Regions from separate parts of the Paenibacillus sp. 01T442 genome, predicted to be linked through region 4. Evidence: riboswitches for the same ligand, from Rfam matches in the RefSeq annotation. Region 4 holds a riboswitch; each other region holds the start of a gene.

Region 1 (5,857 bases), on a different contig from region 4:
GAAAGCAAAACTAATAATGATCCATTTTATTTTTTTGTTGCTCACTTTGTTGACCCCTTTAGCTTTTAAAATACTTTTGGATATTTTTTTTATTTTCAAGAATGTGCTGATTTTAGTATTGCTAGTAATAGTATCTGCTACCTCATCTACTTTGCTTTGTTTCGATTTGTAACTTGTAAAAATATCAATACCCATATCAAATGTCTTACGCATCACTTCATCTTGAGAAACTTCTTTTCTACTTTTCATTTCAACAATAATTGCATCAAAATCCAACTCCGTTGGGTTAGCTGCCACAGTAGAGCAATAGGTATCAAAGCTAAAAGAGGCTGCGATAATTACATCAACCAAGTATAGGTCACCTGTTTGATTAAGTAAGTTTTCAACTATTAGATAATAATGGCGATAAATTCCCCATGATTCTTTTGCATACTGAGATTCAGCTATGATTAAATCTCTTAAAAGTTCACCAGGTATATGATTGAAATCAATTGACTCTATGTATTTAAGTAGCTCTCTTCTAAAATGAATATTCTCATCAACTAATTCATTAGCATGCTTACCATTCCACTTGAAATAAATGAGCTCATTTCGATTTGAGTTATATGTTTCTATAAATTCATTCGGATTCATGATTTCGATCCTTTGCTTAGATTTATGGGAAATCTTCCTTCATTTAATCGATACATTACTGTCCATTTTTGTTTGTAACGGAACCAGGAGACGTTATTTACAGCAAAACCAGCTAGAATGGTATCGAAAGGGAACGTCAGTACGCTATTTACTCGAAAACTGCTAAAAATCCACGAAAATGGACAAATAGCGCATTCACGTTCCGTTAGCTKCCAATACTAGCATTTTACATAGAAATAGCGTACCTACGTTCCCTTACTACTCAAATTAGGCATCCCCATGTTTGTTCGATCGCAACTTTTATTTATCGTTAAGACTAAGTCGTCTATCGGTCCGATGATTTTCTGCACCTCCGGCAGTTGATAAAACGTACTCGTTTTGTCAATATCGTTCATCTCATCGTTAGCAGAATACATAAAAATAGCCTTCCCTGCTCCGAGAGCTAGTCCTAACTCAACATGGCTTCCCTTACCCGCTGGCAACATGATGATGAAGAGATCTGCACGCAATACGGCTTCTTTCTCTTTCGCACCAATCGCCGCGAGCTCTTGAAGTGAATCGATACCTGTATGCATCGTCCAATCGTATGTTTGAAGATATCCCATAGACTTCAACTGCTTCGCAACATATCGGACATTGTCGATGTTTTTGAAACTGGATGCAAGATAGAATTTCAATTGGATCCCCTCTCTTCTCTTCTCCCTACTTACTTTTGCTCAGCTAAAATTTTCAACTGCTCATTCCGATAGTTCAAAAATCGTGTCATATATCTCCTCAACACAACCCTCTCAACGATCCATCCGACCCAGCCCAGCGGGGCCTCAAAAGTTAATGTATCTTTCATCAAAGTTTTATTACCTAAATCGATAAATTCGTGCTCATGCCTCATACTTTTAAACGTACCCTGCAACATCTCATCAACAAAGCGGTAAGGCCGAGCATAATTCGATATGAGTGACTTGTGTTTTTGCCTAATGAAGAAATGTCTCGCCTCAAAAGTAACTGTATCCCCTCCACTAATCATGCCTGTTGTCGTTCCAGCTATCGCTCGTTCCTTGGTATGTGGCCAAACAGTCCGCGTATGTATATCAATATTCGTTGCCATGTCAAAGCAAACATCAATAGATGCTTTTATTTCGATTTCTGTGAAAATCTTAATCACGGGATGCACCTCAATATTCTTTCTGTATCAATTTAGATTTTCAGCTACATAATACGATCCTTGCCGATCCATATGATATATAATACCATCACATACAATTAGTAGGTTGGATTTATTGGATTTTATCCATTGTTGCGGAACGTAGTTCCCCTTCGCAGTACAGGTGACCCACACTGAAGCGTTAATACAAAAAACAGCCTCCCAAGGGAGACTGCCACAATCCACGATTATCACGTAACTTAACTTAATTACTTATAAATTCCTGTACCCACTCACCGTTGTAATAACCCACGCCAATTTGGGTATAGTTCGGACTCAAAATATTCGCTCTATGACCTGAACTATTCATCCATGCTGTCATGACAGCATCAGGCGTTTGTTGACCTTTGGCGATGTTTTCACCCGCGTAGGAATAAGAGATGCCATAGGAGCTCATCATATCAAAAGGTGACCCGTAAGTTGGCGATGTATGATCGAAATAGCCGTTATTGTACATGTCTTTCGCTTTATCCAGTGCCATCGCGGTAAGTGCGCTATTGCTGGTCAAAGGCTTCAATCCAGCCTTCGTTCTCTCCTGGTTGACTAAGGTAACCACTTGGCTAGCGAAAGTGGATTGCGTAGGTGCTGGCGTAACCTGTGGTTTAGTCGCAACAGTTGTACCCGTGCTTCCTGGGATGTTGAGCTTCATGCCCGACCAAATCACGTTCGGGTTGGATACTTGCGGATTCGCCTTGATCAGCGAAGTAAGGCTGACGCCATATTTTTTCGAGATTAACCACATGGTATCGTTGCCTGCTACCGTGTGCGTTCCCGTAGCAGCAAATGCTGAGTTCGCCCCCATCAAGACGGTCAAACCTAGTGCTCCTGTAACTACAAGCTTCTTGTAACGTTTCACTATAAACCTCTCCTTTTCGCGGCCTGCGAGGTTAGCTGTCGGATTCGGATCAAAGAGTAATCACCCGGCCGCGCATAACGCGACTTCACCCCAAAGATTGGTTCCCCCGTGCTTCAAAAAAGCTTCGGCCTTCTAAGTTTTGATCCAGCATGGATCTCAACGATTGTAACATGGGAATTCAGTGAGATCATGACTCAAAATTTACCATCAACAACACGATCTGGATATATCCTCCTTTATTCATACAACTTTTCTCACCATCCCGCGTCTAATCAGTAGCAATACTAACTTAGAAAAGGGTGATGGTTTTGAAGAAATTTGCTATAAAATGCTCGATTGTCATTCTCGGATTGATGAGCGGATTGTTACCGTTACTTCCCATGCAAGCTTCAGCAAGCGTATCTGTGAAGGCATCTCTGCCCTATTTTCCAATTCAAATCAATGGTCAAGACATGGATATTACCCATAGCCAATACCCGTTTCTGGTGTATAAAGACATCACTTACCTACCCATGACATGGAACAATTTCCAAACGCTCGGCATTGAATACAACTGGAGTGAATCCGATGGATTGCAGATTTGGTCAAATCGGAATTTCCCTCCACCCATTCATCAAAACCCGCTTGAACAGGATCTGACAACCAAAAGTAATGCAAGCAGTTACTCTGTCCAAATTTCCGATGTGCCAATTACGATGAATCAAGTAGAAATCAATAATCAAACAGAGCCCTACCCTTTTCTAACGTATCAAGATGTGATTTATATGCCTTTGACTTGGCGATTCGTCCATGATCTTCTTCAGATTGACATCCAATGGGGTGATGATGCAGGACTTTCGCTAGTCGGTGGGCAAAATGCTATCTATTCCATCATCGGTGACGATGATAGTTCACTATATTTCTACTCCCTGCTTTCCGCGGACCCTGCAAAATCCATGCTTAAGATGGATAAAAACAACTATCAAATCGAATGGAAAAACAATGAAGAACAAGATCAATTCTTCAAAGGACTTTCTAGTTCTCCCCATCCATTAGCTGGTAAACCAATAKAGTTAGTGCGTAAAGATCGCGATTTGTACTACGGTAATGTAAAAGTATACACACTTACAGACTCCGATGTATGGGAATCGGCAGCCTGGGGAGCACCTGTCCATACGTACGCGGCATTTCCTGCTGGCGATCAACGGGTAATCATATCCGTTAATCTGACCTTGCCGATTGCCGCTATTGGTCCAAATTATGGCACGACCTATACATTTCTTATTCAAAATGGGAACGTGACCCGACTCGAAGATTTCAATCAAAAGCTAGACCGCGTCATCCCGAATCCAGATGGTACCGTGTGGATTGCTTCTGCTAAATTACCTAGTCGAAGTGGCTATATTTCGGGTAGTGCCCGCGTTGGCTTGCTAGACCAAGTAGGAACGCTTCACATGGTAAATGAAAAGCTTCATGAATTGGATGTCAATGCATTAGGTATAACTAATCTTTCATTGACCAATCCTGCATCTACCGATGGAAGCCTCTATATCGTATTGAATGGCATCTCGAATAAGGATTATGCTGTGCAAGATACAGCTGGACTGTACAAACTGAATACGAAATTAGAAACAAAACGGTTATCCGACTATGTCTTTGGCGACTATTATTTGGATAAGAACAGAAACATTTTCATTAAACATCGCAACAATACGATAGAGAATCTGACTACGGGTGAGATGGGAACATGGTTTGATTATGAATTAGCTAAAATGAAATGAAAATACGCGTGTTAGTAAAAAGCAAGAGGCTAGTGGATATATCCATTAGCCTCTTGCTTTTTCGTGCAATCCAGCAAAAATAAGCTTGAAAGCTCAAGCTTGTCATATGTTCTATTTTTAAAATTTGCCTACGGATAGCGCTTGGTATTCCCACAACACATGCTGTACCTCTTTAAATCGTTCCTCATGGCATTGGATAATGACAGCAAGCTCGGGTAATCGCTCTTTTTTGCGAATAACATGTTTAAGTAGCTTCGTTTGTATGATGCGTGTGAGGCAATACCCCACAATAAATCCGCAAATAGCGCAAATAACTCCCCAAATAATTGGCCCCCAATACAATATGAAGCCGAAACTAATCCCAATGACAGTGAATGCCGTGGATGTTGCCATACCAACCTCGAAGGCCAGCGCTTTCTTGTTCGGATTTGAATTGTAATTATGATCGGGTATGTCCATATAGTTTTCCATCATGATAACCATGATTTCATTACGAGCTAGACCCATCTGTTCAAGTACGGCTAGTGCTTCCTCCACTTCTATCGAGTGCTCAAAAGTACTAATGATCAGCATGCGGGTCATTCTCCTTCTCAAACAGACGTAATGGAAAATGTGGATACTTTTCTGCTAAGTATTGCTTCTGCTCTAGACGAAAAAGTCGATTATGATCTTGCGCTGTCATAAATGCGTCATACACAGAGCCTCCAATGACTGACGGCATGAATAATAGCCAATGTGGATTTAGTAGTGCAGTCGATTTGGATAACTTACCAAGTATCAGATAAAGAGTAGCTTCGTGTGATCGCGACATGGTCAAATAAATAAACCACCAGAGTACCCAATAGAATCCTAAAGCAATTCGGTTATTATATAAATGGCCGAGTCCCGGAAAAACAAAGGAACAGACCATAGCTGCCCCAGGTCTCTTGTAGCTAATATTCGTGATCGTCCAAGGTTTAATGAGATTGGAAGTAATTCTTGCTCCTTCAAGCTTTGCCAGATGGCATTGCTTATTCGCATCGATCGCCTTGATATAACTATCCCATATCGCGAACAAGTAAACGAAGGCATAGGCGAATGCCCACCTTGGCTCAATAACTTGTGCAGCCAACTCGAATTGCCCACTGAAGGAGTAATAGATCGCCTCATTGATTCTAGCAAGTGAATTGATGACCACTTCCCATGTTGATAACAGAAATCCGCGTATAAATTGATGGAGCAGGAAATGACCGAATCCAGGAAAGGAAGCTGACCACCACGCTATTATCTTCGGATCCTGCCAACGCAGGCTAGTTAAACCGTCCAGACTTAATAAAGCTTGCTGTCTCCGTGGCGGATGCTCTTGTACAGAACTCAAGTTCGATCGATTCTCCTTGTCGATTTAGATTTTTGATCAATCCAATGCTT
Region 2 (5,857 bases), on a different contig from region 4:
GGGCCTTTTCCCTGTCAGCTTCTCTATCTGATCCGCATTGTCATTCATTTCATGAATGACTTCTTTGACGCTCTTCGTTCCCGCAATTCCATAAGCCAGCTTGCCGTTCACAGATAAGGGGCGGTGTTCAGTGCCATGATTTTCGATCTCAAACAGAGGGTTCGATGCCAAATCTTGAAAGGTTGACGGATTCGCAGCAATCCATCTTGCATTGATGAATAACGTAGCTGGAATCTGCTCCTGAATCAAATACTGGATCAACTTCTCATCATAGCCACTGCCTTCCTTCCCGCCGCAGGCATCAAAGGTAAGAGCAATCACTTTGTCCTTCGTATGTAAGCGTGTTTTCACACCAGGGACACGCTCCCCCCACTTCGTTGGTATCACAGAAGCATAACGAGCGATCAATGATTGTTCCACTGACGTGAAGGTTGGGACAGGAGGTGCGGCTGTTGGTGCAAGCGTTGGTGTTGGTGTTGGTGTTGGTGTTGATGTTGATGTTGGTGTTGATGTTGATGTTGGTGTTGATGTTGGTGTTGGTGTTGGTGTTGGTGTTGGTGTTGATGTTGGTGTTCCTATAGATGTAGATGTAGAATCAATCACCGTTTCCACTTCTGCAGCACGCTGCTCCACCTCACATCCTGCAAACGCTACCATCGCACTTATAAAGAAAAGGAGGCACATCGTGCGCCCCCTCATTTATGTTTCCGCCAGTCTAATTTACTTTTCTCCAGCTGATAGGCAAAATCGTTCTCAAGACGTTTCTCTTCCGCCTTGCGAGCAGCCTCTACCCTGGCTCTTTCTGCATCCTTCTTCGCTTGCTCTTCCGCTTTCATCGCGTCAGCCTGGGCTTTGAGCCCTTCCAGTATTTCCGGACGCAGCAGATCCTTCAGCGTTGCAGGTTTATCTTGCACGCTAGCCGCAGCTGGCGTAATCTTTGCTTTCTTTTTCACCATAATAAGGTCACCTCGTCTACAAGTTCTCCCTATTATTGTACACTTCTATTGATGTAAATGATACGGCACTGTTGCAACAACGATATCCTTATCGGCTTGAAGCTTCGAACGAATCCGCGCCGCAGATTGATTATGGAGCAGACGGTGCCACCATTTCTTCGGCATGAATTGCGGGAGAATAACCATGATCGACTGCTTCTCCGACATATGCGTGTCGATGCGATCAATGAATTCAGCCAGCGGCTTCAGAATCGTTCTGTAGCGTGATTTGAACACTACGAGTCGAACACCTGGATCCCAGATCTGCCACTTCTCCTGCATCGATTCTTCGTCCTCATCCGAGAAGGAGACATAGAACGCGATGACGTTAGGCGAGAGCGATTTGGCATAGTTCAGGGTCTGCTCTACCGCTTTGTGAATCCCAGCCACAGGTACGATAATGACCGGCTCTTTGGTACACACACGGTCTTGTGTGATATCAATCCGCAGCTGTTTGGCTACGTCGTCGTAATGGTGACTAATTTTCGTAATGAGCCAGAGGAGGATCGGTGTAATGATAATGACAATCCAAGCACCCTCGCTAAATTTGGTAACGGAGAAAATGATAAGAACCGCAAGGGAGACAATACCACCCAGGCCGTTAATGATCAACTTCCCGATCCAGCCAGATACCCGCTCTTTGAGCCATTTACGAACCAACCCCGTCTGAGCAAGTGTAAAAGATAAAAATACGCCAATCGCATAAAGCGGAATAAGTGCATCGGTTTTACCTTTAAAGCCAATCAATAACAGGCTGGCTAATACGCCTAGCGTAATAATGCCATAGTGATACGAAAGCCGATCCCCACGGAAGGAGAACATGCGCGGGAAGTTTTTGTCTTGGGCCATGATGGACGCCAAGATCGGGAAGCCATTGAAGCTTGTATTCGCAGCGAGCACCAAGATTAGCATTGTCGCGATTTGCGTCGCGTAGTACATCACACCTCGGCCAAAGGCTTGCTCCGTTACCATCGAAAGAACCGATGTATGACCGTTATGATCCGGTGCCACCCCATACCCTAAGGCAATCAGCGTTACACCACCGAACACGATGGCCAACAGACCGCCTAGTGAGAGGAGTGTTCGTTTGGCATTTTTGACAGATGGCGTTCTAAAATGCGGCACGGCATCGGAGATCGCTTCGATCCCCGTTACAGCTGAACAACCGGACGAGAACGCTTTGAGAAGTACGAACAAGGTTAATGAGTTCGTTGCTGCGCTTGGTGCGAATTCGATCGCATGTGTATTCATAGATCCTGTCAGTAAATCGAAAATACCTTTACCCACTAACAAAAGGATACAAAGAATAAAAAAGTACGTTGGAATCGCGAATACCGTTCCTGATTCGGAAGTACCTCGCAAGTTCAGCCAGACCATAATCCAAACCAGTAAGATGGTCAGCGGAACAATGTACGGTACAGCCGATGGAAATGCCGAGGTAATCGCCTGGACACCAGCCGATATCGAAACGGCTACGGTTAAGGTATAGTCGATTAGCAGAGAGACACCGGTAAGACGTCCCCACACCATGCCTAAATTTTCTTTCGTCACCATATAGGCGCCGCCGCCCATCGGGTACGCTTCGATCACTTGTCTATAGCTCAACACGAGCAGTAGAATCAAAGCAATAATCGAAACCGCAATCGGCAATGAGAAGGCAAAAGCTGCAACCCCCACTGTCGCGAGCTCTAACAGAATTTGCTCCGTCCCATACGATACGGATGATAAGGCATCTGACGACAAGATAGGGAGGGCTTTCCAGACAGGCATTTTCTCCGACTCAATCTCACTCGACTTTAGCGGCTTACCGAACACAATTTTTTTCAATGAATCACTTGTCATTTCGCCGTTGTTCCTCCAATTAAAGCCATATCAATACTATATTTTTGAAAAATGGACGCAAAAAAACACAAGGATCGACCTTGTGTTTTGAACACACGTTCTCCTTTCTCACGTTCGCTTACGAGGTTAGCTGCCGGGTTCGGGCCGCGAGAAATCTGCCCTAAAAGGTACTGAATCCGTACCGTTATTCACCCCATGTTACTCGTGGTTCCCCCGCTTTTCTTAAAAGAAAATTAAGCGAAATATTCAACTGTTCATGTACGTGTTGAATACTACTCTCTTCTACCAACATAGTAAAGGAGGGAAAAAACGTAAAAAGCACTCTCCGACCTCACGTTTCACCCGATAATTCGCTTACAATTACCTGATTCGTTGATTATCTTCCATTCTCGTAGGTAATCAGGGTATTTTAACTTATTAACAAGGTTTCAGTCCGTCAAAGTTACTGGTTCGTGCGAACATTCTGTTGGATGAACCGCTTCCTTTAAATAATCGTGTAATTCACCCAATCCACGCGAGTTCCGCCCATTTTGTCAAAAAACTGTTGTGCACGATGATTGTCAGGCGCGGTGATCCATGACATGAAGGCATAGCCGTTTTCCTTGGAGTAGATTTGGCACTTCTGGAACAAGTCTTCTTCTGCTGCGGTCCCCCGGTAAGACTCGAGAAGGAAGAGGTCATTCATGATCGTAATGGGATTTGCCTTCATCGTACTCCAAGAAAAATACAGGGTCGCAAAGCCTACGAGCTCTCCCTCTTGGTCGACAACAAACTGTATACCGCCTTGTTCCTGAAGCAAGTTACTAATCAGTCGATGAATATCAGTTCTTAACGGCTGTGGCTTCTTATAAAAGCCTACAATATAGACATACATCAACTCTGTTAATACCTCCAAATCTTCAATTTCCACTTTTCTTATCACGTGTCCCATCGTATTCCTCCATGTGTTTTATGAATGATAATACAATTATATGTATAAATATTCAACCCTTTACTGATTTAATACAGGCCAATTCATTGACACACCCTACCCGCCATGATAAACTGTCACAAAATATATTATAGTTTAGATCGGAAGGTGTACCATGTCAGACAACGCAACCTCTTCAGCTCAAGGAACAACACATGCTCAACCTGAGATGCCTGGCCGCTTACGAGAAACGCCTGTCTCATGGTTGCTCTGTTTTACGATTGTACTTGTCATCATGAACACGATGATGTTCAATCTGGCTCTGCCCAAAATTTCCGTACAATTCGAGCTCAGTCCTTCAACGGCATCGTGGATTGTTACGGGGTATTCAATCATTTTCGCCATCGCATCGATCACCTACAGCCGCTTGTCCGACTTCGTGCCTATTCGCAGGCTTTACGTCATTGCCCTGCTCTCGCTAGGCGGCGCCTCCATTCTAGGGTTGTTCACGGACAGCTTCGGACTGTTGCTGTTTACGCGGTTGATTCAAGCATCCGGCGCAGGTGCGATCCCTTCGCTTGGTATCGTACTCGTAACCCGCTACATTCCGTTGTCTCGTAGAGGCAGAGCCATGTCGCTCATCCTTTCCGCAGCTTCACTTGGCTTGGGACTAGGCCCCGTCGCAGGGGGATCCATCGTTCAGTATTTGGGCTGGCATTTCCTGTTCGTCATTACAGCGGTCACGCTGCTGCTTATTCCTATCTTTCTCATCCTGCTGCCAAAAGAAAAACCAGAAAGCGGCTCGTTCGATTTCATCGGTGCTCTGCTCCTCGGGATTGGGACGACGGGGTTGCTGCTCTTCCTTACGTCTAAGAGTCTGATCGCACTCCTAGCAGGCGTCATTGCGATTGCCCTATTCACTCTGCGCATTCGCCGAGCCTCACAACCGTTCGTGCAGCCTGCCCTATTCGGCGACAGACCCTATATGGCGCTCAGCGCAATCGGCGTGTTTTCCTATATGATCAGCTTTGGCTTCTTGTTCCTTGCGCCACAGATGCTTGCGCGGGTTTTCGGTTTAGCTCCGCTTACTTCGGGACTATTGCTCTTCCCTGGCGCTTTGTTGGCTATGCTCGTCTCCAACCGTGTGGGTCGCATCATTGACCGCTATGGGAATACGGCGTTACTCCGCTACGTACCATGGTTGATGCTAGTTTCAACCGTAGGGCTTGCCCTGACTGCAAGCTATTCCTCTTACTGGATTGCTGCACTCTACATCCTAGTCAGCATCAGCTTTACGACACTTTCCAGCGCTGTATCCAATGAGCTCTCCCGGCAATTGACCACAGATCGCATCGGCTCGGGCATGGGCTTGTTCCAATTGCTGCAATTTTTTAGTGGCGCGTTCGCCGTTGCGCTCTCGGGGAGCGCACTGGTCTGGCAGAAAGCCCTGCCGCTTGAACGTGCTTTTGACAACCTCATCTGGGGGATGGCGGTGGTTGCGCTTATAACGATAGGAAGCTCGATTCTATACAGAAGCTATGCAAAAAAGAGGCTTACGGGACTCGTCACAACGGATTCGGTAGGAAGCCCAGTTGTGGCTGCAACCGCAACTGAATAAAAGCATAAACGCGCACCGATACGTTATCGGTGCGCGTTTTTAATCATATGACCATGCCATCCCATGCGACCGTAATCGGACATGGGAATTGCTGTTCCTGAATCCAGCCTACTAGATCTGCATGTGTAGAGGTAAAGTGGTTAATATGGGTAAGATAAATGCGAGAGTTAGCATGTAAAGTCCCTTGCTCTAACAGTTTGCGAAATAATTCCATACAGCTAAAGGCGTCCAAATGGCCGTTTGGATGGAGGCCCCTACCACTAGTTAGCCCAAAAGTGCATTCACTAATCAACACATCAAGGGAAACATTTTCAAGCAGCTTGAACGTTTCCGGCAAGTACCAGCCTGTATCCACGCCGTAGTAAAGCTTCTGACCATCCTCATTCTGAATCAGATAGTTCGCACAGCTTTCCCCCATATTGCCGATGTGATTCCCGCGATGCGGCGTTACTTTCATACCGCAAATGGTAACGGGTTGGTTAAACTCAAGCT
Region 3 (5,857 bases), on a different contig from region 4:
GACTCATGTCAAATATGGATAGAAAAAATTGTTCTAAACAATTGAAAGAAATAGGGGAATTTTTCCATCATCAAGCCGAAACATTGGAAGCCATTAGGGGAGAAATGGCTATAGAACCCTTTAATATGTATGTCAAACCAATTTTTCTACATATTTGCCTTCCTGAACAAATAAATTCACCTCCATTTAACATCGTATTCTATCAAGATACGCTAGATCTTGTCAGGAGCTTAAATGAGATCAACAAACTTTAAATGTTCATTACTGTAAAGCAACCGAAAATTAGTAACTTGGATTACCTCTCTGTAATCCTTAGCTATTGTCGATTTAGAGGCGAGAAATCAAGATCAAGAATAGCATTAATGACAGGGATTGCCCAGATTCTGAAAAAGATTGCCAACAACTGGCCAGGGGGCCAATAGGATGGCAATCTTTGGAGGTATAGTGCTTTAGAGCTTTTTTATTTGCATTCGTATTTTACAATTCTGTTTACTAGTAAGTAAGCCCGACCAATCGCCTTGTAAAAAAGGGGTAGAATGCGCATGGATTATGGTATTACTTTCGATAAAGATACAGGAGGCATCACCAATATTAACATTTGAATCTCTAGAAACGTGATTGATATTGATATACCCGTTAACAAATGATTTCACCATGGCATCGTAGCGGTTGTCTTCATGAAATTTATATTAATCATAATAACCACTCCCTTCTATTTAGCCGCCTAACAACTACGAACTTTTTATTATAGGCTATTCACTTGAATCATAAATGTGTTCTATTCCAAAAAGTTCTATATGGTCAAGGGTGGAATATTGCATGGACTGTTGTATCATTTATGCAACCATACATATTCCGTTATGACTCTCTTCCCATTAATAGCTCGTCAATTTTCTTCATACGACTCTGTTCTCTACTTCTCATCGTCCTTTCCTCCTGCCTTAGGGAAACGATTAAGGAAACACACATCCCGATAATGATGATCGCAAATGGAAGAGCTGCTACAATGGATGCTGTCTGTAAACCACTTAAGCCACCGCTAATTAGAAGAACTATAGCAATAGATGACTGAAGAACTCCCCACACAATTTTCACTTTATTCGACGGGTTTGGATTACCTTTGGTTGAGAGCATGCCCAAAACAAAAGTGGCTGAGTCAGCAGATGTAACAAAAAACGTAATAATCAATAAGGTGGCAATAAAAGCAATAATCCCCCCCATAGGCAGCTGCTCTAGTGTTAAAAATAAAGCAGATGTAACATCCTTTTCAGCCGCGGCCGCAATCGGATAATGATCAAACAACTCTAAGTGCAACCCTGTTCCTCCGAATACAGAAAACCAAACGAAGCTAAATAAACTTGGGATCAAGAGAACACCTAATACAAACTCCTTGATTGTTCTGCCTTTGGAAACACGTGCAATAAAAGTACCGACAAAAGGACCCCAAGCTATCCACCATGCCCAATAAAATAACGTCCAGACACCAACCCAGGTTCCCTGTGTAAACGGAGTCATTCGTAGGCTCATGTACACAATATTTTGCAAATATCCCCCTAAAGTAGAAGTAAATAAATCCAGAATGAAGGAGGTAGGGCCAACTACAAATACGAAAGTCATTAGCAAGACGGCTATAATTAAATTGGTATTGCTCAATATTCGGATCCCTTTGTCCAAGCCTGTCGTGGCCGAGAGCAAGAATAAAACCGTAACCACTGCAATAATGACCACTTGAACAAATGGACTTATTGAAATACCGAACATATGATTTAATCCGCCATTAATCTGAAGTGCACCTAAACCAAGCGAGGTGGCAACACCAAATACAGTAGCAATGATGGCAAGTGTATCTATCACACCTCCAACCCATCCCTCTGATATCTTGCCAAGAATGGGTGAAAAGACGGCGCTAATTAGCCCCCTCTTACCTTTCCGGAATTGAAAGTAAGCTAAGGCTAGCGAAATGATGGTGTAGATTGCCCATGGATGAACTCCCCAATGGAAAAAGGAATAACGCATGGCTAGTCGTGCAGCTTCTATGGATGCTACAGAAGCTCCTTCAGGAGGGGATAAAAAATGGGATAATGGCTCAGACACCCCCCAAAAAACAAGCCCAATCCCCATTCCAGCACTAAACAACATAGCGAACCAAGATGCTGTTGAATATTCAGGCTCATCTTCATCTTTTCCCAGTTTAATCCTTCCGTACTTACTAAACGCAAGATAGAAAGCAAAGAGTAAGATACCAAACGTTGAAATTAAGAAAAACCATCCAAAATTATTAATCGAAAAGTCGAAGAGTGAAGTCGCGGAATCAGCCAGCTTATTAGGGGCAAGAGCTCCCCATAAAACAAAAGCCAAAATAATAACAATTGAAATATACAAAACCATTTTTATAACCATCCCTATATACTATTTTATATTAATCATTACCTAATTAGGAAATATAATGCATTAAAATGCCATTTCATCTGATCCGAAACAAAATATAGCCCATCAAACCACAGCTTTAAACACATAGTTGTGGTTTGATGAGCTCTTACTTTTTACTCTCTTCTATTTAAACTCTACAAGTTTCCATAAACAACTTAGGAAATGTATCGACCTACCTTTAAGGCAAAAGAGATGATACCTCATTGTTCGTGTTTATGTACGTAAATTGGTTAGCACCCAGGCCTCTATATGCACTCCTTGACTTATCCCCTTTTGTTACAACGTGTATCGACTCAGAGCCCCACTCTTTACAAATTTGAATATACCTGCTGCATAGATTAAAACTAATTTCAAATAAATAAACTTTACTTATTTGGATATCAGGGAGCACCCAAGTCGCGGCATCTTCGGTGTCAACCATAATAATCGAATCCACACCCATAGCTTCCAGCTTTTTCTTTCCATACTTATTGTTCGTGAGTGCATAATATTGAATGCCTTTTGAACGTAATAGATGAATGAAATCTTTTCCCGCTCGGTTCGGAGCATTGACCAGTACATACTCAGATGAATTGGATTCTTCCTTGTTTTTCATTTTACTTTTCCCCCTTTGAGAGGCAACGAAAATTAGCCTTTAAGCCACACTCCTCCTCGTTACCTCTACACAATTACGCTTACGAAGTTAGCTGTCGGATTCGGACCTGAGAATAGCCCTACTCAATACATCTGAGATTCACCCCAACTGTGCATGCTGCCATACACCTGCTTACTTGGTTCCCCCGCTCTTGCCTCGTGCAAGACTCAGCGCTTACCCATGCCTGCTTATTTCCGAATCATTTTCAACCAGAAGCCACCATGCAAGCTCTTTGGTTCAAGCGTAATAATAAACGCTTTCGAATCCACGTTGCGAATGCAGGCGTATAAAAACTTTTCATTTTTTCTTCGTGCCAATACTTCCAAAACCAATCGTTCTCTTCTATCATGCTAATCGCAGCGGCTGTATATTTCTCCCCTTTTAAAGTCAGGATCATACGGAGTGTGAAACAAGAAACATACACGATTTGAATGCCTAGAATGCTGCTTAATATTGCTAACACACCGCTTCACCTCTTTGATTACCGATGAGGACCTCACTAGGAAGATCCTTAAACATCATGTCATGATAAGCGTTCAGCGATAAAATCTGGTCTAGGTCCCTTACCTGAGTAAGGAGCATTGAGTTTATTCAGCATACTATTATATACAATGAAAACATTGCTGCGCGGATCTGGGGTAATATTACTATTTGAACCGTGCATTAAATTACAATCGAATAGGAGGATGGAGCCAGCTTTACCCGTAGGTGCAACAATACCGCCTTGTTTGGCAAGCTGTTTTAGACTCTCTTGGTCAGGAACCCCATATTCTTGACGGCGAAGCGAGGATTTATAATTCTCATCCGGCGTTTCCCCGACACAGGAAACAAACGTACGATGTGAGCCAGGTATAACCATAAGGGGACCGTTATTGGCATGATTATCTTCTAACGCAATTGAACAGCTAAGCGCTCGCATTCTCGGCATCCCATCTTCCACATGCCAAGTTTCAAAATCCGAATGCCAATAAAACTCTTTACCTGTAAATCCTTGTTTAAAATTAATTCTGGATTGATGGATATAGGTTTGGCTACCCAGAATTTGATTAACGATATCTTGTATACGTGGATCCGAAGCCATTTGTTTGAACACTTCGTCATCCCGATGCACAGCGAATATAGATCTAATTTCATCATTCCCTGGTTCTCTGATCACTTCAGGCTTCTGCACTTCTTTGCTTTGCTCCCAAAGTCTTGCTAGCTCTTGCTTCCAGAATTGAACCTGTTCCTCGGTAAAAAAGGATTCCAAAAACAAATAACCATTTTCCTCGTAAAATGTAAGCTGGTCCTTACTAATTTCTGTCTGATTAATTGTAGGGTTATAAACCACCAGATCCTGCCGCTCCAGTAGCTTTGGCTCCTGATAGATTCTTGATGGATAGCTGTCTTGCATGCTCGATCGATTCACCGTAATTTGCCCCTTGGATGTTAACATGGATTGCCACTCTCCTTATTAGATTGGGTCTAACGGGTATGTCCCTTCAGCATCATGAACTTCTCGGCCTGTTGTAGGCGGATTAAACACACAAATCATACGCATATCCGTTCTACCGCGCAGCAGATGTTTCTCATGACCGTTTAAGACATAGAGGGTTCCTGCGGAAATGGGATAAATCTCTTTGCTTTCGAGGACTTCAATCTCACCGTCTCCTTGAATACAGTACACGGCTTCAACATGATGTTTGTACCATATCTCTGTTTCAGTACCGGCTTTAATCGTCGTATCGTGCAAAGAGAAGCCTACCTGGTCACTTTTCACAAGCAATCGTGTACTATACCAAGTTTCTGTATCTACATGGAATTCAGTGCCGACTCTTTCGGCTAATTGTCTTACAATCATGTCCTGCTCCTCCTATGCCTGTTTACTTGTCAACTTTAATTCTGCAGCAATTTCTTCCATACTTTCTCGTAAAATGTCCAATCCTTGGACTAAGCCTGCTTCATCAATGATTAACGGCGGCATAATTTTGGCAACCTCACTGTCGGTTCCAGAGGTTTCCATGATCAGTCCCTTCGAGAAGGCACGTTCGGATATTCTCTCTGCTACGCCACTAATTTCGAAGACAATACCTTGCATAAGTCCTCTTCCTCTGACCTTCCCTTTTAATTGTGGGTAAGAGGCTACCATTTCTTGCAGACGGATATTCAGCAGCTTGCCTTTCTCCATAATACTCGTCGAGAATTGCTCATTCTCCCAATACCGAAGCGCTTCCGAGGCTGTAATGAAGGCCAAATTGTTGCCTCGGAAAGTACCGTTATGTTCACCAGGTTCCCAAATATCCAGTTCAGGTCGAATCAGTGTCAACGCCATTGGCAAACCATAACCACCGATGGACTTGGACAGACAGATAATATCCGGTTTAATTCCTGCCTCTTCGAAGCTGAAGAAAGTTCCCGTTCTTCCACAACCCATCTGTACATCATCGACGATGAGTAGAATACCTTGCTCTTTACATAACGTATCAAGACTGCGCAACCATGAAATGCTCGCCTCGTTGATTCCGCCTTCACCTTGAATCGTTTCCACGATGATCGCAGCCGGCAGCGAGACGCCGCTTCCCGTATCTTGAATATAATTTTTCATGTATTCAATTGTGTCGACGCCCTCACCCATATACCCGTCATATGGCATAGATACCGTATGATGTAAGGGAACACCTGCACCTCTTCGCTTGAATTTATTGCCTGTTACGGATAAAGCACCGAGCGTCATCCCATGGAAGGCATTCGTAAAACCAATAACCGTTGATCTTCCCGTCACCTTACGGGCAAGTTTTAATGCGCTTTCTACAG
Region 4 (5,857 bases):
CGTAATGAATGAAACGGCTGTATTGAAAGCAAGTGCCGGAGGCATATTACCTATATCATCAGGGTTAAGCGGTAAGTATTTCTGAAGCCGAAATACAGCATACATAAGTAGCATCATGACAAAGTTAACTAACAGAACAGCTCCTACATACTTTTTCCAACCCATGGCTTCGTCTTCTTTAACGCCCATAATCCGATAAGATACACGCTCGAACGGACCAAAAACACGATCAAGGCCACTCTTTTCATAGCCGAACACTTTGACCAAGTAACTGCCCACTGGCTTTACCAAAAGCATGATAATCCCTAGTGTGACGACTACTTGTAACAATCCCATACCCATAGTAGGTTCTCCCCCTGCTTACATAAGTTCATATTCTACAATTAAAATTTCTCTGGCTTTACTAGAACAAAACCGAGATAACCCATAATGGCACACCCAATGAGTCCAATAACAATCATATGATTGCCTCCTATTTTCTTGAAATACGACTTCGAAAGTTTAAGCTCAAGCCTTTTCACAATATTTAGCAAATCCCCAAAACCCTAGAAAGGTTATCGCAAATAATAAAATCATCGTTACATCGTTGTACACGGACACACCTCCTTCAAATCAAACAGAGCCTATATTTTATTTGCTTTTAGAGATGATAGTAAAAACTTGACGTCACCATTTTTAGAATAAATGACATAATCAGCACCAAGACCTTTATAAATCAATCGTGGATTTACGCTCTGCGTGATGACATACATGGATTTGGAGGTCCCACTACGGCATATCTGGATATACCTGCAACTTAGAGGTAAGCTTTCCTCGAACAGAACGATATGCCCTATCGGATAGTCAGGAATGATGGACGCGCCTGGATCCATCGTATCCACTTGGATAATTTGCTTCACTCCTTGACTCTCTAACTTGACTCTCTCCATCTTGTTGTTCGTCAATGCAACAAAAGGAAGGCCAACCAGTTTTGTTTGTTTCATAAAGGCCTCGCCCGCCTTGGTTGGCGCAGCTATCAACAAAAAATCACTTTGCATGCACACCGTCCTCCTTGCCTGAATCATTGTAACGCCGTTCCGTATAAAAAGGGGGTAAAGAAACTGTTGTGTTCGTATAAAAAAAACATAAAAATTTGCTTATTTTCGATTGCTCGATCCAGATACCGGCCAATCCTAATTAAGACAAAGAGCACCTCTCCCACTCGAATCCCGAGTGGAAGAAGTGCTCTTTCATTACTATCAAACGTCACTCTTAGAAAGAGATATACGCCCCAGAATGCTCAAATAAATAAGTGCGATTAGATAAAAAAATTAGTTCTTGCTCACTTGCAGTTGATAAATTCTCTAGCTTTTCAGATAAATTCGTTAGTGCAGATGCCATTAAATGAGATCGTATTTCTCCCCATGCCTCTTGTTTCTGATGAACGTACTGCAAACCATCCTTAAGGGTTAGACCTTTGAGTTTCTGGAAAACTGACGCCCATTGAACAAAATCCCCTTTCAGGTTGCCGCATGGAATCACGAATTGCCCTAATCCACATGTTCCGAGATTCGTTGAAATCGTCAGTAAACCGCAATGACAATCCGTGCCATGCCCAGGTAGCAGCTTATCTGATAGCTCACAATCGAATTGAAAACATTCAATGCGGGTAATCTTGCATTCCTTCGTACATACATCTGATTCTCTTACTAGAGTCAGGGGTTCAGGATACATAATAGATTCACTCTCCTCCATTTGTGAACAACAAAAAGAAGCCAAAGAGCAGAGAATCTCTACTCTCGAGCTTCGGAACAGCGTGAAGACACGAACTGTGGAAGACACGAAAAGAAGGCGGTTCTCTCCCAATGCGCTTACGAGGTTAGCTGTCGGATTCGGGCTTGGAAGTGCCCTACCTTAGCAAGCTGCGCTTGCATTAGATTCACCCCGAGAAACCGATGCTGTATCAATCGGCTTCTATTGGTTCCCCCGTTTCCCTTACAGGAACTCAGCGTTTTGCTTAACATGATCTGTTGTTGAACCGAATGTTACGCCGTTTGCTCCCGCTTGTAAAATGCGCTGGAGATTCTTATTTCGCAATCTGTGGCATCTGGCGTTTATGAAAGCGCAACTAATGATAAATTGCATGCATTTTCAATAGAAATGCTTCAGCTTACTCCCTTTTTTGCCACTTTTCAGGAAGGGTCCATTAGCTCAATGACGATGAGAAAACGAAAAGGAATTTCATTTTTATTGTATTTTTATACGTTTGCAATTCATTCTTTACCCCCTTTTTATATGGCTCAAACATACAATTATATCATATATTCATTCACTACTGACTTCTGAGATTACGTCAAAAAGGAGAACTGCCATGACTTCCTCCCCCCGATATTATTTAGGGATACTACCTCATTTGTTGAATCCGGTTGATTTAGATTACGAATGGTTCGGTGTCTTATGGCTAGAAGCAGAGAATCGCTTTCCTATTATTGTTGGGTACTGGTTTACTAAAGAAGAGTCCGAGATTACTCACAACGCTATCCAAACCGGTTTTTCAAAATGGACCCCAACATCCGATTATCCGATTGTTATGAGAATGTATGAGTCGATAAGAAACAAGCAAAAAAAACAGGATTGGGAGACGCGGACTCGATTATCGATCCGTACGATTTTTAATTCACCGTGGAAAGAAGTTTCCTCAGGATTGTATATTATCAAGTCACGGGACACATACCCCTTGCATGCTTCAGCCATACTTAAGAAGAAATTCTTTGTTTGGTTGGAACATGCTGCTGTATGTGAAACAGAGGGAGAGCTTCATGTGTTCATGAATCGGGTGAGTGAAGAACATCAGATGGAAACATTGATGAAAAAGGGCAGCACTACTGTGAAGTAAGTACTGCCCTTTTGTTCTATTCATCTTCAGTATTAGTCCGATTCTACCGAATTAAACCGAGTATTCCTGCTGAAAAATGGTAAATAGTCCGATTCTGCCGAACTAATTCGCCTGTTTCCCTGTGTGAGGGGTGTTTGGGGCGATTTACTTCGGCGATTTCGGACTAATGTAGATTTTTTGCCAGCGGTAGAGAGATTAGTCCGATATTTTCGGACTAGTGGTGCCGAGGGTGGAAATCTAGGCAGTGTAAGTTGAAATAATCGACTTACACCACTGCCCGAGGCGCATTTCAGCCGTGTAAGTCGAAATAATCGACTTACACGCCTTCCGGGGCGCCCTCCTACCCAGCGCCCGCGCTACTTTTTCAAATGATACGGCACGGTCGTTACAACCAAGTTCCGCTTATACAGCAGGAACGCCCTTATCAGCAAGCTGGATTGATTGTGCAAAATGTTATGCCAATTCTTCTTGGGAATAAACTGCGGGATGATCACGGTTACCCGGAAATTCGATTCCGAGGCTTTATGTTCCACTGTATCGATGAATTTGGTCAACGGGTGGACAATACTTCGATAATGGGAATGCAGCGTGACTAAGCGCACATCGGGTTGCCACTTCTGCCATTTCTCCTCGAACTTTTTCTCATCGTCCCGTTCAAAAGCTACATACACCGCAATAATTTGATCGGGTGATAACGACTTGGCGTAGTTCAACGAATTCTCCACCACATGTGTGAAGCCGGCTACAGGTACAATCATGACATTCCCTTCAATCGGGAGGGCAGGTTCACAAGAAGAAAGTCGCAATTGTTCAGCGATCGCATCGTAATGCTTTTTGATTTGATGAAAAATGAACACGATAAGCGGCAGGAAAATAAGCACACTCCACACTTGTCCAAACTTGGTGATAAAGAAGATCATCATGACGATGAAACTCATGAAGGCCCCAACCAAATTAACCGTTAATTTGAGCAGCCAACCTCTCGGTTTCTCCCGAAACCATTTCACCAGCATACCTGTCTGTGCGAGCGTAAATGGGATGAACACCCCGACAGCATAGAGCGGGATTAACTGTTCGGTCTGCCCCTTGAACACGATAATTAATAGCATAGAGGTCACAGCTAGGAAGATAATCCCGTTCGAATAGCCCAATCTGTCGCCGCGCATCGTGAACATTTTGGCGATAAATTTATCTTTGGCCAAATTCACCGCGAGCAAAGGAAATGCGGAATAGCCCGTATTCGCGGCGAGCACAAGAATCATCGCGGTTGTGCCTTGGACGATATAATACATCAGACCTCGGCCAAATGTCACCGTCGCAATCTGAGAAACGACAGTTTCCTTCTCTCGCGGTGCAATGCCGTAGTAGTAGGCCAAATAGATGATGCCTGCGAACAAAATCGCTAATAGCATGCCCATGGCCATTAATGTTTTGGAAGCATTGTTCGGGGCAGGTGTCTTAAAATTGGGAATCGCATTGGATATCGCCTCGACCCCCGTTAATGCCGAGCTGCCTGAGGAGAAGGCTCTTAACAGTATGAATAAGGAAATGCCCGCAACCGGAGTCCCCAAGGGCGTATGTAAATCGGGAGAAATTTGACCTGTAAGGATCTTAAACAAGCCAATACCAATCAGGATAAACAACGCGACCACAAACAAATACACGGGATATGCCAAAATGGAGGCCGATTCCGTGATTCCGCGCAGATTGAGGATCGTGATAAACAATACGAGGGCCAGTGCAATCGGTACTGTGTAACTGTGCAAGCTTGGAAAAGCTGACGTGATCGCATCGGTACCCGCGGATATACTAACCGCTACAGTCAAGATGTAATCGACCAGTAAGGATCCACCCGCAAACAACCCGGCGTTCATGCCGAGGTTCTCCTTCGATACGACATAGGCGCCGCCCCCTTGCGGGTAAGCGAAAATGATTTGTCGATAGGACAATATGAGAGCAACTAAGAGAAACAGAACACCGCAAGCGATAGGGATGGTGTACCAGAACGCCGCAGCGCTAGTCGTTATTAAGACAATTAGAATCTGCTCTGGGCCATAAGCTACCGAGGAGAGTGCATCGGAGGAAAGAATAGCCAACGCTTTCTTTTTATTTAACTTCTGCTCGCCTAATTCATGGGACTTCAAGGGCTGGCCTATTAACAAACGCTTCAAATCAGTCAACAATGTGTACACCACCTTGATGTGATAAGTTCGTTTTAATTTGCCCTATTTCTTGAAATCCATTATAAATACTGGAAACGCCATAGAAAAAAGAACATTAGAATAATGCTCTAATGTTCAGAAAAGGTTTCGAATTGTATTGATTTGTTAGACGATCTCCACATCAATCAGCTTAAACTGAGTCACATCCACCAGCCCGCGATTCGAAATGCGAATTTCCGGAATCACTGGCAGCGCGATGAGGGAAAACGTCATGAACGGCGCGTTCATGGAACAGCCGATGTGTTGCCACGCTTTGTCCATTTCGGCGACTTCCTTGACGACTTCAGGCAGTGTTTTCTCTGACATCAGGCCAGCGATGGTCATCTGGACCTGGGCCAGCACTTTGCCATTTTCCACAACAATCATGCCGCCGCCGAGCTTCACAAGCTCATTCGCAGCGAACGCCATATCTGCTTCATCCATCCCCATCACGAGCAGATTGTGACTGTCATGGGCCACCGTAGAGGCCACCGCGCCAGACTTCACGCCAAAGCCATGGGCAAAAGCAAGTGAAATTTGGCCTGTACCTTGATGCCGCTCGATACAAGCCAGGCGAACAATGTCTTGCGCTGCATCCGGCAGGATGATCCCTTGTTGAATCGCGAGCTCCGCTGTCATCTTCTCGGTTCTGGCACTATTTTCGATCACACGGATCACATTGACGTTCGTCTTCTCCTGCTCCGTAGCCGCCCTAAGCTTAAAGTCCTCCGCCGTCAGCTCCCGCTTCACATTCATCGAATTGCGGATATGAGCCGGGTAC

Evidence for each region. A riboswitch is a leader RNA that binds a small molecule or an ion and turns the genes downstream of it on or off. The one in region 4 is predicted to bind cyclic di-AMP.
Region 1: linked by a shared signal. The riboswitch ahead of AC1DLM_RS26340 (CAP domain-containing protein) and the one ahead of AC1DLM_RS20625 (hypothetical protein) in region 4 are both predicted to bind cyclic di-AMP.
Region 2: linked by a shared signal. The riboswitch ahead of AC1DLM_RS06195 (APC family permease) and the one ahead of AC1DLM_RS20625 (hypothetical protein) in region 4 are both predicted to bind cyclic di-AMP.
Region 3: linked by a shared signal. The riboswitch ahead of AC1DLM_RS13480 (hypothetical protein) and the one ahead of AC1DLM_RS20625 (hypothetical protein) in region 4 are both predicted to bind cyclic di-AMP.

Annotation. Positions count from the first base shown of each region.
Region 1 is NZ_JBFTPF010000051.1:29,742-35,598, forward strand. Features, by position in the region: gene AC1DLM_RS26325 (hypothetical protein) at 1-633, opposite strand, end outside; gene AC1DLM_RS26330 (group-specific protein) at 879-1,310, opposite strand; gene AC1DLM_RS26335 (SRPBCC family protein) at 1,340-1,795, opposite strand; gene AC1DLM_RS26340 (CAP domain-containing protein) at 2,040-2,690, opposite strand; cyclic di-AMP (ydaO/yuaA leader) riboswitch at 2,696-2,830, opposite strand; gene AC1DLM_RS26345 (hypothetical protein) at 2,999-4,450, shown strand; gene AC1DLM_RS26350 (hypothetical protein) at 4,568-5,023, opposite strand; gene AC1DLM_RS26355 (hypothetical protein) at 5,010-5,807, opposite strand; gene AC1DLM_RS26360 (hypothetical protein) at 5,804-5,857, opposite strand, start outside.
Region 2 is NZ_JBFTPF010000004.1:149,488-155,344, reverse strand. Features, by position in the region: gene AC1DLM_RS06205 (polysaccharide deacetylase family protein) at 1-684, opposite strand, end outside; gene AC1DLM_RS06200 (YqkE family protein) at 696-956, opposite strand; gene AC1DLM_RS06195 (APC family permease) at 1,002-2,837, opposite strand; cyclic di-AMP (ydaO/yuaA leader) riboswitch at 2,938-3,087, opposite strand; gene AC1DLM_RS06190 (N-acetyltransferase family protein) at 3,322-3,768, opposite strand; gene AC1DLM_RS06185 (MFS transporter) at 3,923-5,365, shown strand; gene AC1DLM_RS06180 (MBL fold metallo-hydrolase) at 5,409-5,857, opposite strand, start outside.
Region 3 is NZ_JBFTPF010000013.1:94,697-100,553, reverse strand. Features, by position in the region: gene AC1DLM_RS13490 (FUSC family protein) at 1-254, shown strand, start outside; gene AC1DLM_RS13485 (glycine betaine uptake BCCT transporter) at 859-2,388, opposite strand; gene AC1DLM_RS13480 (hypothetical protein) at 2,609-3,025, opposite strand; cyclic di-AMP (ydaO/yuaA leader) riboswitch at 3,087-3,247, opposite strand; partial or broken gene AC1DLM_RS13475 (DUF2179 domain-containing protein) at 3,253-3,527, opposite strand; gene thpD (ectoine hydroxylase) at 3,588-4,499, opposite strand; gene AC1DLM_RS13465 (ectoine synthase) at 4,518-4,904, opposite strand; gene ectB (diaminobutyrate--2-oxoglutarate transaminase) at 4,917-5,857, opposite strand, start outside.
Region 4 is NZ_JBFTPF010000029.1:62,721-68,577, reverse strand. Features, by position in the region: gene kdpA (potassium-transporting ATPase subunit KdpA) at 1-336, opposite strand, end outside; gene AC1DLM_RS20630 (hypothetical protein) at 624-1,037, opposite strand; gene AC1DLM_RS20625 (hypothetical protein) at 1,252-1,713, opposite strand; cyclic di-AMP (ydaO/yuaA leader) riboswitch at 1,832-2,000, opposite strand; gene AC1DLM_RS20620 (hypothetical protein) at 2,351-2,875, shown strand; gene AC1DLM_RS20615 (APC family permease) at 3,232-5,058, opposite strand; gene ade (adenine deaminase) at 5,203-5,857, opposite strand, start outside.